DNA from 4 places in the Shimazuella sp. NTD247 genome. Region 4 is predicted to be linked to each of the others. Evidence: riboswitches for the same ligand, from Rfam matches in the RefSeq annotation. Region 4 holds a riboswitch; each other region holds the start of a gene.
The links. A riboswitch is a leader RNA that binds a small molecule or an ion and turns the genes downstream of it on or off. The one in region 4 is predicted to bind S-adenosylmethionine.

Region 1 (2,203 bases), on a different contig from region 4:
TAATGATGCCATTTTTTTTGCATCTCTTTCATTCCAAGCTTTTATCAATTCAATATAGAGTGACTCTATTTGTTCTGCTGAATTCATTCCCTATCACCTCATGTATTTAGTGAATATATCACATTTATCTCATCGATAGCAAAAGAAAACCCTGAATTTCGGGTTTTCTTTTGCTATCGAGCGACTGCATAAGTTATTTTCGTATTCAATGCTTGGGATAAATCAGTTATTAAATCATCTACGTTTTCTAATCCAACAGAAAAACGCAATAATCCATCCGTTATCCCATGTTTTTCTCTTACTTTCGGAGGCATGGCAGCATGAGACATCATAGCTGGATAAGAAAGAATACTTTCAACTGACCCTAAACTAACTGCCACCAAGGGTAAGCGAATTTTTTGGAGTAGTTGCTTTGCCCTTTGAACACTTCCAACATCAAAAGATAATACAGCACCATGACCGCTTGATTGTTTACACTGAATATGATGACCAACGTGTTCTGGTAAAGCTGTATAGTAAACTTTTTCAACTTCCTTTTGCTCTTGTAGCCATTTCGCTAAAATCTCAGCATTTTTAGTAGATAGCTCCAGCCTTGCTTGTAGTGTTTTTATACCTCTTAAGATAAGCCATGAATCTTGAACACCTAGGACTGCACCAATTGCATTTTGCAATAGTTTCACACGTTCAGCCAATTCAGATTCTCTTACTACCACTAGTCCTGCAATCACATCACTGTGCCCTCCCAAAAATTTGGTAGCACTATGCACAACAATATCAAAGCCAAAGGAAAGCGGACGCTGGTAATAAGGGGTTAAAAATGTATTATCTACGATAGACAATAACTGGTATTCTTTTGCTATTTCCGCTACTTGATGCAGATCTGTTACTTTCAAAGTGGGATTGGATGGAGTTTCAATATATATTGCTTTTGTATTGATTTGAATCTCATCTGTAATAGCATTCGGATTGGTTGTATCTACAAATGTACACTCTATCCCAAATCGATTGAGAACTTGTGTCAAAACACGATACGTTCCACCATACACATCTTGAGATACAATGATATGATCACCTTTCGAAAGTAATAACAAAACCGTAGAGATGGCAGCCATTCCAGAAGAAAAAGCAAAGCCACAACAACCACCTTCTAGCTTCGCTATCGTATCTTCCAATGCTTGACGAGTGGGATTGCCACTTCGTGTATAGTCATACTTACCTGGATTATCGACATCAAACTGATGAAATGTAGATGCTTGATAAATAGGAATACTCGAAGCTCCTGTCTGTTGATCCAGTTCATTGCCATTATGCAGTAATAAGGTTTCCACTCTCATCCAAACCACTCCCCTGAAAAAATTACTAGGCATTTTTTGTCTATTTGTCCTGTTATCCACAGCAAAAAGCCTCTTCCCTTAAAGAGAAGAGGCCGGATTTATCCATAGCGCCTTCTCTCATCTATCAGGAAATATCTTTCCTGCAGGAATTGGCACCATATTAATCTTTTAAGATCAATTGGTTGCCGGGCTTCATCGGGCCAGTCCCTCCGCCGCTCTCGATAAGAGAAATATCATTTTCATTTGATTCGAATTTGCTCTAGCTAACTTAAGGATATATGACCAATCACAAGAAGTCAAATAAACCTGTCAATTACATACGAAGTTGATGATATTCGTTAAATAAAGCTTTATAGCTGATTAATCCTAAAATAATACTCGTTAATACAGCTGACGATAATAGCGCAAACACAATAATTAATTGATAACGAACAGCTTGCATCGGATCTGTTCCAGCAATAATTAAACCCGTCATCATACCAGGAAGCTGTACCAATCCCATTGTTTTGGTATTATCAATAACAGGAATTAGACTTGCTCGAATAGCAGTTTTTAAATACGGAAATACAGCCTGTTTCGGTGTGCCGCCAAGCGACAATATCGTTAATATCTCTTGTTTGTTTGCTTTTACTTCGGATTGAAACCGATCTAAAAACAAAGAAGCGTTCATCATAGCACTTCCCACAATAATTCCACTGGTAGGAATAATATATTGCGGTGTTGGTTGTGTGATTTTAAATCCGATCAATACTCCCTGTGTGAGCAATTCTGTAAGCGAAATAGCAAACAATACTCTCATCCGAGAATGAGATAAGTATTTTCCATGTCTGCTTGCATTTTGTGTTGCTACAGCAATCATAATGAAAATC
Region 2 (2,203 bases), on a different contig from region 4:
ATAAATTTCGATAAAATATATTGTATATTACTTACATAAGGAGGGATCGAATGAAGTTTGTGTTTGACATAGAGAGTGGGGCTGAAGCAATACTTGATCCGTCATTGGAAGTTGTTTTACATCGTCTTGAAATGCTCAATGGGGATGCCCATAAATTTTGTATTTTAGAAGATACAGAAACAGGAAGTTATATCCAGTGCTTTGGAAATGAGCAAGTACAGTTTATTGAGTATCATCAAGTCGATGATAAGCATCATTACCATTATATCTTGGGGGAAGTACAGCCTGAACAAAGCAAACCATGGTATACAAAAATATTTGGATTTCAAGCTGATGGAAAAGATCCATTGAGTAACGAGTGGCATGGTGTGGAGACGACAAAGCAAGTATTTGCTCATTTTTATCAGCATGCAACCGTTCCTGAGATATTCCAGCAGCGAGACATTATTCGATTTCTATAGTTTCATCTTGATTTTTATATTTTTATAAAGTATAATATCATTAACTTGATATGGATTTCTCTTATCCAGAGAGGTGGAGGGACAGGCCCTGTGATACCTCGGCAACCATCCTTATGAGGAAAGGTGCCAATTCCTACAGAATTTTGTTTCTGACAGATGAGAGAAGGCGATATTTGAAGATATCCCTTTTTGCATCATTGTGCAGAAAGGGTTTTTGTTATTTTAGTGGATAAGATAGTAAAATTTTATCTTATCCACATAAGGGCAACTAAGCCTCTGGCTACGTCTTAACGACTTGCCAACTGGCAAGTTTACTTTAGGAGGTGCTTTGAAATTGAGTTTGATCCAGTTGCAAAACGTCTCCAAGCGATTTGCTGAAGTGACAGCACTTGAGCGTGTGTCTGTATCCATACAGGCAGGAGAAATGCTTGGGATTATAGGTCATAGCGGAGCAGGAAAGAGTACCTTGCTGCGAATGATAAATGGTTTAGAACAGCCGACGGAAGGCGAAGTTTTCATACGTGATAAAAATATAGCTGAGTTGAGTAAGGTTGAGCTCAGGCAGCTAAGAAGCAAAATCGGGATGATTTTCCAGCATTTTAATCTGCTCACTTCGCGTACTGTCTTTGACAATATTGCTTTCCCACTGCAGATTGTAGGGAAGAAGAAATCAGAGATAAAGGTACGTGTGGAAGAATTGCTCGAACGTGTGGGCTTGACTGAAAAAAGAAACAGCTATCCATCACAATTGAGCGGCGGACAAAAACAACGAGTAGGAATTGCAAGAGCATTAGCGAATCATCCTGAGATTGTTTTGTGTGATGAAGCAACATCTGCTCTGGATCCAGCAACAACAGATTCCATTCTTCAATTAATTCAAGAGATCAATCGAGAAACAGGGATCACTTTTGTGTTTATTACCCATGAGATGTCTGTTGTAAAAAAAGTATGCTCTCATGTGGCTGTTCTTGAGTCTGGCAGTGTTGTAGAAAGTGGTTTAGTAACAAATGTATTTCAAGATCCAAAACATCAGGTCACCAAAACTTTTCTTGGTTTGACAGAAGAAAAAGGAGGGAAGCGAATTGTCTCCTAGTCTTGATTGGTCACTTATTTTGCAAGGAACACAGGAAACATTATTGATGGTAGCAATTTCTACATTTTTTTCTGCATTGATCGGTGTTCCATTAGGCATTTTATTGGTAATTACGGATAGAGGGCAGTTTTGGGAAGTTCCTTGGATACAAAAAGCATTAGGATTTGTCGTAAACGTTTTTCGCGCAGTTCCCTTTATTGTCTTGATCTTATTCTTATTTCCAGTTACCAAATGGATTTTGGGAACTTCGCTTGGAACGACTGCAGCTACGATTCCATTAATCGCTGGCGCTGCACCATTTTTCGCAAGAATGGTGGAGACAGCAATTCGAGAGATCGACCGAGGTGTGGTAGAAGCAGCAGAAGCAATGGGAGCAAGTCCTTTTACGATCGTATGGCGTGTTTTTCTTCCAGAAGCAATGCCCGCGATTGTCTCTGGTTTAACCGTTTCTTGTGTCAGTCTGATCAGTTATTCAGCGATGGCTGGTATGGTTGGCGGGGGAGGCTTGGGTGACCTTGCCCTTCGCTATGGGTTCCAAATGTTTGACGAAAAGATGATGTTCGCCTGTGGTATTTTATTGGTTGTATTGGTTCAGTTGGTTCAATGGATAGGCGATTTTATCGCCCGTCGCTTAGATAAAAGAAATTTA
Region 3 (2,203 bases), 250 kb from region 4:
ATCAATTTTCTCCCTGCCTCTGCTCCCCCCTTAATCCCAAATGTAAAGATCGCACCTTGACCGTTCGGTAAATATTTTTGTGATTTTTCAAAGGATGGATGATTTTCTAATCCGGGATGATTCACCCAATCAACACTCTCATGCTTCTCTAAAAATTCAGCCACACGCAAAGCATTTTCGCTATGTCGTTCCATGCGGAGGTGAAGTGTCTCTAATCCTTGTAGTAACAAAAATGCATTAAATGGTGAAATAGAAGCTCCTGTATCTCGCAGTAACTGCACTCGTGCTTTTATAATATAGGCCAAAGATCCCAATGCTTGAGTATAGGATACACCATGATAGCTAGGATCCGGCTCTGTCAAATCAGGAAACTTGCCATTACTCCAATCAAACTTGCCAGAATCAACGATGATACCGCCGATACTTGTGCCATGTCCTCCAATAAACTTTGTCGCGGAGTGAACAATGATATCCGCTCCAAATTCAAATGGCCTGCTTAAATATGGAGTAGCAAAAGTATTATCGATAATAAGCGGAATTCCAGATTCATGAGCTACATTAGCAACTGCCTCTACATCCAACACATCTAACTGTGGATTGCCGATAATCTCGGCAAAAACAGCCTTCGTCTTATCAGTTATCGCACTACGAAAATTGTTAGGATTGGTTTGATCTACAAAATGCACGTGAATGCCCAGTTTGGGAAGTGTATGTCGAAATAAGTTATATGTCCCACCATAAAGATTGCTAGAAGCGACAATCTCATCACCTGCCCTGGCAATATTTAAAATGGAGTAAGTAATTGCTGCTTGACCCGAACTGGTAGCGAGTGCTCCAACACCGCCTTCCAGCTCAGCGACCCTTTTTTCTAGAATATCGGTTGTAGGATTCATAATACGAGTATAAATGTTGCCGAATTCCTTTAATGCAAACAGATCTGCAGCATGCTGGGTATCATCAAAGACATAAGAAGTTGTCTGATAAATAGGAACAGCCCGCGCATTTGTTGCAGGATCAGGTGCCTGCCCTCCATGCACAGAAATTGTCTCAGGTCGAAATGTACTCATGTTATTTCCTCCTTTTTTAGCAAACAAAAAACCCCTTCCTTATCCAGAAGAGGCTTGGTTACAGATCCGCATCTTATCTGTTAGAGACAAGTAGTCTCTACAGGAATTGGCACCTTCTAGTGAATCAATCACTAGGGTTGCCGGGCATCATCGGGCCAGTCCCTCCGCCTCTCTGGATAAGAGATTTAACAAATATTCAGTTAAACAATAGGTTTACTTAATTATAGTCGTTTTCTTCCAGCTCATCAATATTCAAGTGTAAAAAATGGAGATATTTACAAAATCTCAATATTGGACTGCAAATTTATTCAACTTACCTTCTATTAGGGAGAATAACAACGACACTACCTTGTCCTTATCCAGATCCAGCTGTTCTTGCAAAATGGATGGATGTTGAAACCACATTGGAATAACTGCTAAATCAGTGCTTTTCAGGATTCAATTGATTAAATAACAAGTATGCATCTAAATCAGAGTCAGCCTTTTCCTCCCCTCTCGCATAACTTCCAAAAATGACAATCGCTTTGATGGAATCAAACCGCTCAGTCATATAATTTGTAAATGTAGTGATAAGGGACAATCGAAATCTCTCTCCTTTACCCAAAAAACCCCGCTCAGCATTTTATGATGGTGGGATTTCGTTTATTTTTAGCGAAGATTTATTTTTGTTTTGATCCCTCCTGCTCGCAATGGGCAGGAGGGGTTAGTAGCTAGTGGAGAAAAGATGACCTACCGCCACCGACCTCCAGTTACTGCACCGAGCATGGCAATGTACAAATCGTCCCGTTTGTGGCGGTCGATCTCCGTGACCTCGTTGACCTTATCCAGTGACGCTACGCGAATACTCTCGTAATTGCTACCCGCTTTGCTCTCTTCATTTCGCAGGGTCTTCATTCGGTTGAGATTCTGTCCATGAGCCTTGGACTTGGCATCTCCCTTTTGGTGGTCCTTACTGTTGTTGTACTGGTTGATTTCGATGCTCAGACCCTCGATATCATCCAGAATCTTCAGTTGTGCCAGCTTGGCCTGACCAGTCTTGAAGGCAGCTTCAGCCAGCGTGCGCACTGCTGTAGGATCAAAATCCTTTGTCTTCGAAGCGAACATTCGCAGAAGCTCGCCCACAGTTGCAGGAGGTG
Region 4 (2,203 bases):
GCTTTTTAAATCAAGGAGATATCGCTTTGGTTCCTGATCCCGGATATCCAGATTATTGGTCTGGAATTGCGATGGCTGATGCAAAAATGGAAATGATGCCCCTGCTTGCAGAGAATGATTTTCTTCCAGACTATGAAAATATATCTGCATCCATTTTGGAACAAGCAAAATTAATGTTTTTAAATTATCCTAATAACCCTACAGCTGGTGTGGCCACTTCTGATTTTTTCCAAAAAACCGTGCTGACAGCAAAAACAAATAACATTTGTGTAGTCCATGATTTTGCCTACGGTGCAATCGGATATGACGGTCAAAAGCCGCTGAGCTTTTTGCAGACACCTGGAGCAAAAGATATTGGGATTGAGATTTATACCATGAGTAAAACCTACAACATGGCAGGATGGCGTATCGGCTTTGCTTTGGGAAATCCATCGGTGATTGAAGCAATTGAATTGTTGCAAGATCATTTTTATGTCAGTTTGTTCGGTGCTATTCAAGAAGCGGCAGCTACTGCATTACTCGAATCGCAACATTCTGTGGAAAAATTGGTGCAGACATACGAAAAAAGAAGAGATGTATTTATTTCAGGATTACAAAAAATCGGCTGGGATATCCAAAAACCAAAAGGCTCCTTTTTTTGCTGGCTGCCAGTTCCTGATAGTTATCATTCACAAAGTTTTACAACACACGTTCTCAAAAATGCACATATCGCAGTCGCTCCAGGAATAGGTTTTGGAAAAGCAGGAGATCGCTATGTTCGTGTAGGTTTGTTAGCAGATGAAGAACGATTACAAGAAGCAGTTGACCGATTGGATAGCTTGGAATTATTCCGTTGACAAAAGGATACTCTTCCATCATAATCGTAATATCTAATCACAAGACAATAATGACATTCTCTTATCAAGAGTAGGTGGAGGGATGAGCCCAATGAAACCCGGCAACCGATTTACCATGTTGGTAAAAACGGTGCTAATTCTTACAGTGAACACACTGAAAGATAAGAGGAAGCGGTGTAAACGTTCCCCTCTTCCTCAGGAAGAGGGTTTATTTTTTTTAAAAAAGGAGGAGAACAATGGGAGCAGCAATTGCGACGTATCTTGTTCCTAATAAAGGAGACCTCTTACAAAAAGCAGAACAAATCGCCCTTGGTCTTACTGTTGGATCATGGACCGACCTACCCAAATTAGATCAACAACAATTGGCTAAACATAAGGGAGAAGTTATTCAAATCCAAACATTATCAGAAGAACAGGGATTGATCACTATTTCCTATCCATCCGTTAATTTTTCTGCGGATATACCTGCTATTTTAACAACCGTATTTGGAAAACTCTCCCTAGATGGAAAAATAAAGCTAATTGATCTGGAGTTTACTCCTGAATTAGCACAACGATTTCCAGGCCCATCTTTTGGTGTTCTCGGTGTCCGCAATTTACTGGAAGTGACTGATCGACCCCTACTAATGAGTATCTTTAAAGGGATTATCGGCAGAGATCTTTCTTTTTTTGAGCACCAACTTCGAGAACAGGCACTTGGTGGTGTGGATATCATCAAGGATGATGAAATATTATTTGATAATCCCACTTGTCCTTTTGAACAGCGCATTGCCATTGCAAAAAAAGTACTTAGAGAAACCGAGCAAGAAACTGGGGAAACAACTTTATATGCTGTAAATCTTTCTGGTCGTTCTACTGAATTAGTAGAAAAAGCAAAACATGCTGTCTATCTTGGAGCCAGTGCCTTGTTATTTAACGTATTTACATATGGATTGGATACCCTTCAAGCACTTGCAGAGGATAAGGACATACATGTTCCTATTTTAGCACATCCTGCTTTCGGAGGTGCGGTAACAGCCTCTCCTACTTATGGTGTCAGTTCCTCTCTTTGGTACGGGAAGCTTCTGCGTGCCGCAGGAGCAGATTTGGTATTATTCCCTTCTCCTTATGGAAGTGTCGCATTGGAGAAAACGGCAGCACTTGGTATCGCAAAAGAATTGAGCAGTATACATGATTATTGGAAAAAAGCATTGCCTGTGCCCTCCGCTGGAATTCATCCGGCGCTGGTTCCTAAGCTCTTTGCTGATTTTGGTATCGATTCTGTCATCAATGCTGGCGGAGGTGTACATGGTCATCCAAGTGGAGCCATCGCTGGTGGAAAAGCTTTTCGTCAAGCAATCGAAGCTGCGAAAAAAGGAATATCTTTG

Region 1: it holds a riboswitch for S-adenosylmethionine, as region 4 does, so the genes downstream of both, AC5WOC_RS01990 (aminotransferase class I/II-fold pyridoxal phosphate-dependent enzyme) here and AC5WOC_RS05960 (2,3-diketo-5-methylthiopentyl-1-phosphate enolase) in region 4, are expected to answer to the same signal.
Region 2: it holds a riboswitch for S-adenosylmethionine, as region 4 does, so the genes downstream of both, AC5WOC_RS12055 (methionine ABC transporter ATP-binding protein) here and AC5WOC_RS05960 (2,3-diketo-5-methylthiopentyl-1-phosphate enolase) in region 4, are expected to answer to the same signal.
Region 3: it holds a riboswitch for S-adenosylmethionine, as region 4 does, so the genes downstream of both, AC5WOC_RS04530 (homocysteine synthase) here and AC5WOC_RS05960 (2,3-diketo-5-methylthiopentyl-1-phosphate enolase) in region 4, are expected to answer to the same signal.

The regions. Positions count from the first base shown of each region.
Region 1 covers NZ_JCAJZU010000001.1:423,327-425,529, reverse strand. The annotation lists gene AC5WOC_RS01995 (SgcJ/EcaC family oxidoreductase) at 1-87, opposite strand, end outside; gene AC5WOC_RS01990 (aminotransferase class I/II-fold pyridoxal phosphate-dependent enzyme) at 174-1,334, opposite strand; SAM riboswitch class I at 1,449-1,562, opposite strand; gene AC5WOC_RS01985 (ABC transporter permease) at 1,648-2,203, opposite strand, start outside.
Region 2 covers NZ_JCAJZU010000004.1:255,613-257,815, forward strand. The annotation lists gene AC5WOC_RS12050 (VOC family protein) at 51-461, shown strand; SAM riboswitch class I at 520-624, shown strand; partial or broken gene AC5WOC_RS12055 (methionine ABC transporter ATP-binding protein) at 802-1,512, shown strand; gene AC5WOC_RS12060 (methionine ABC transporter permease) at 1,544-2,203, shown strand, end outside.
Region 3 covers NZ_JCAJZU010000002.1:49,192-51,394, forward strand. The annotation lists gene AC5WOC_RS04530 (homocysteine synthase) at 1-1,067, opposite strand, end outside; SAM riboswitch class I at 1,138-1,250, opposite strand; gene AC5WOC_RS04535 (nucleotidyltransferase domain-containing protein) at 1,489-1,647, opposite strand; gene AC5WOC_RS04540 (hypothetical protein) at 1,797-2,203, opposite strand, start outside.
Region 4 covers NZ_JCAJZU010000002.1:303,398-305,600, forward strand. The annotation lists gene AC5WOC_RS05955 (pyridoxal phosphate-dependent aminotransferase) at 1-836, shown strand, start outside; SAM riboswitch class I at 895-1,004, shown strand; gene AC5WOC_RS05960 (2,3-diketo-5-methylthiopentyl-1-phosphate enolase) at 1,073-2,203, shown strand, end outside.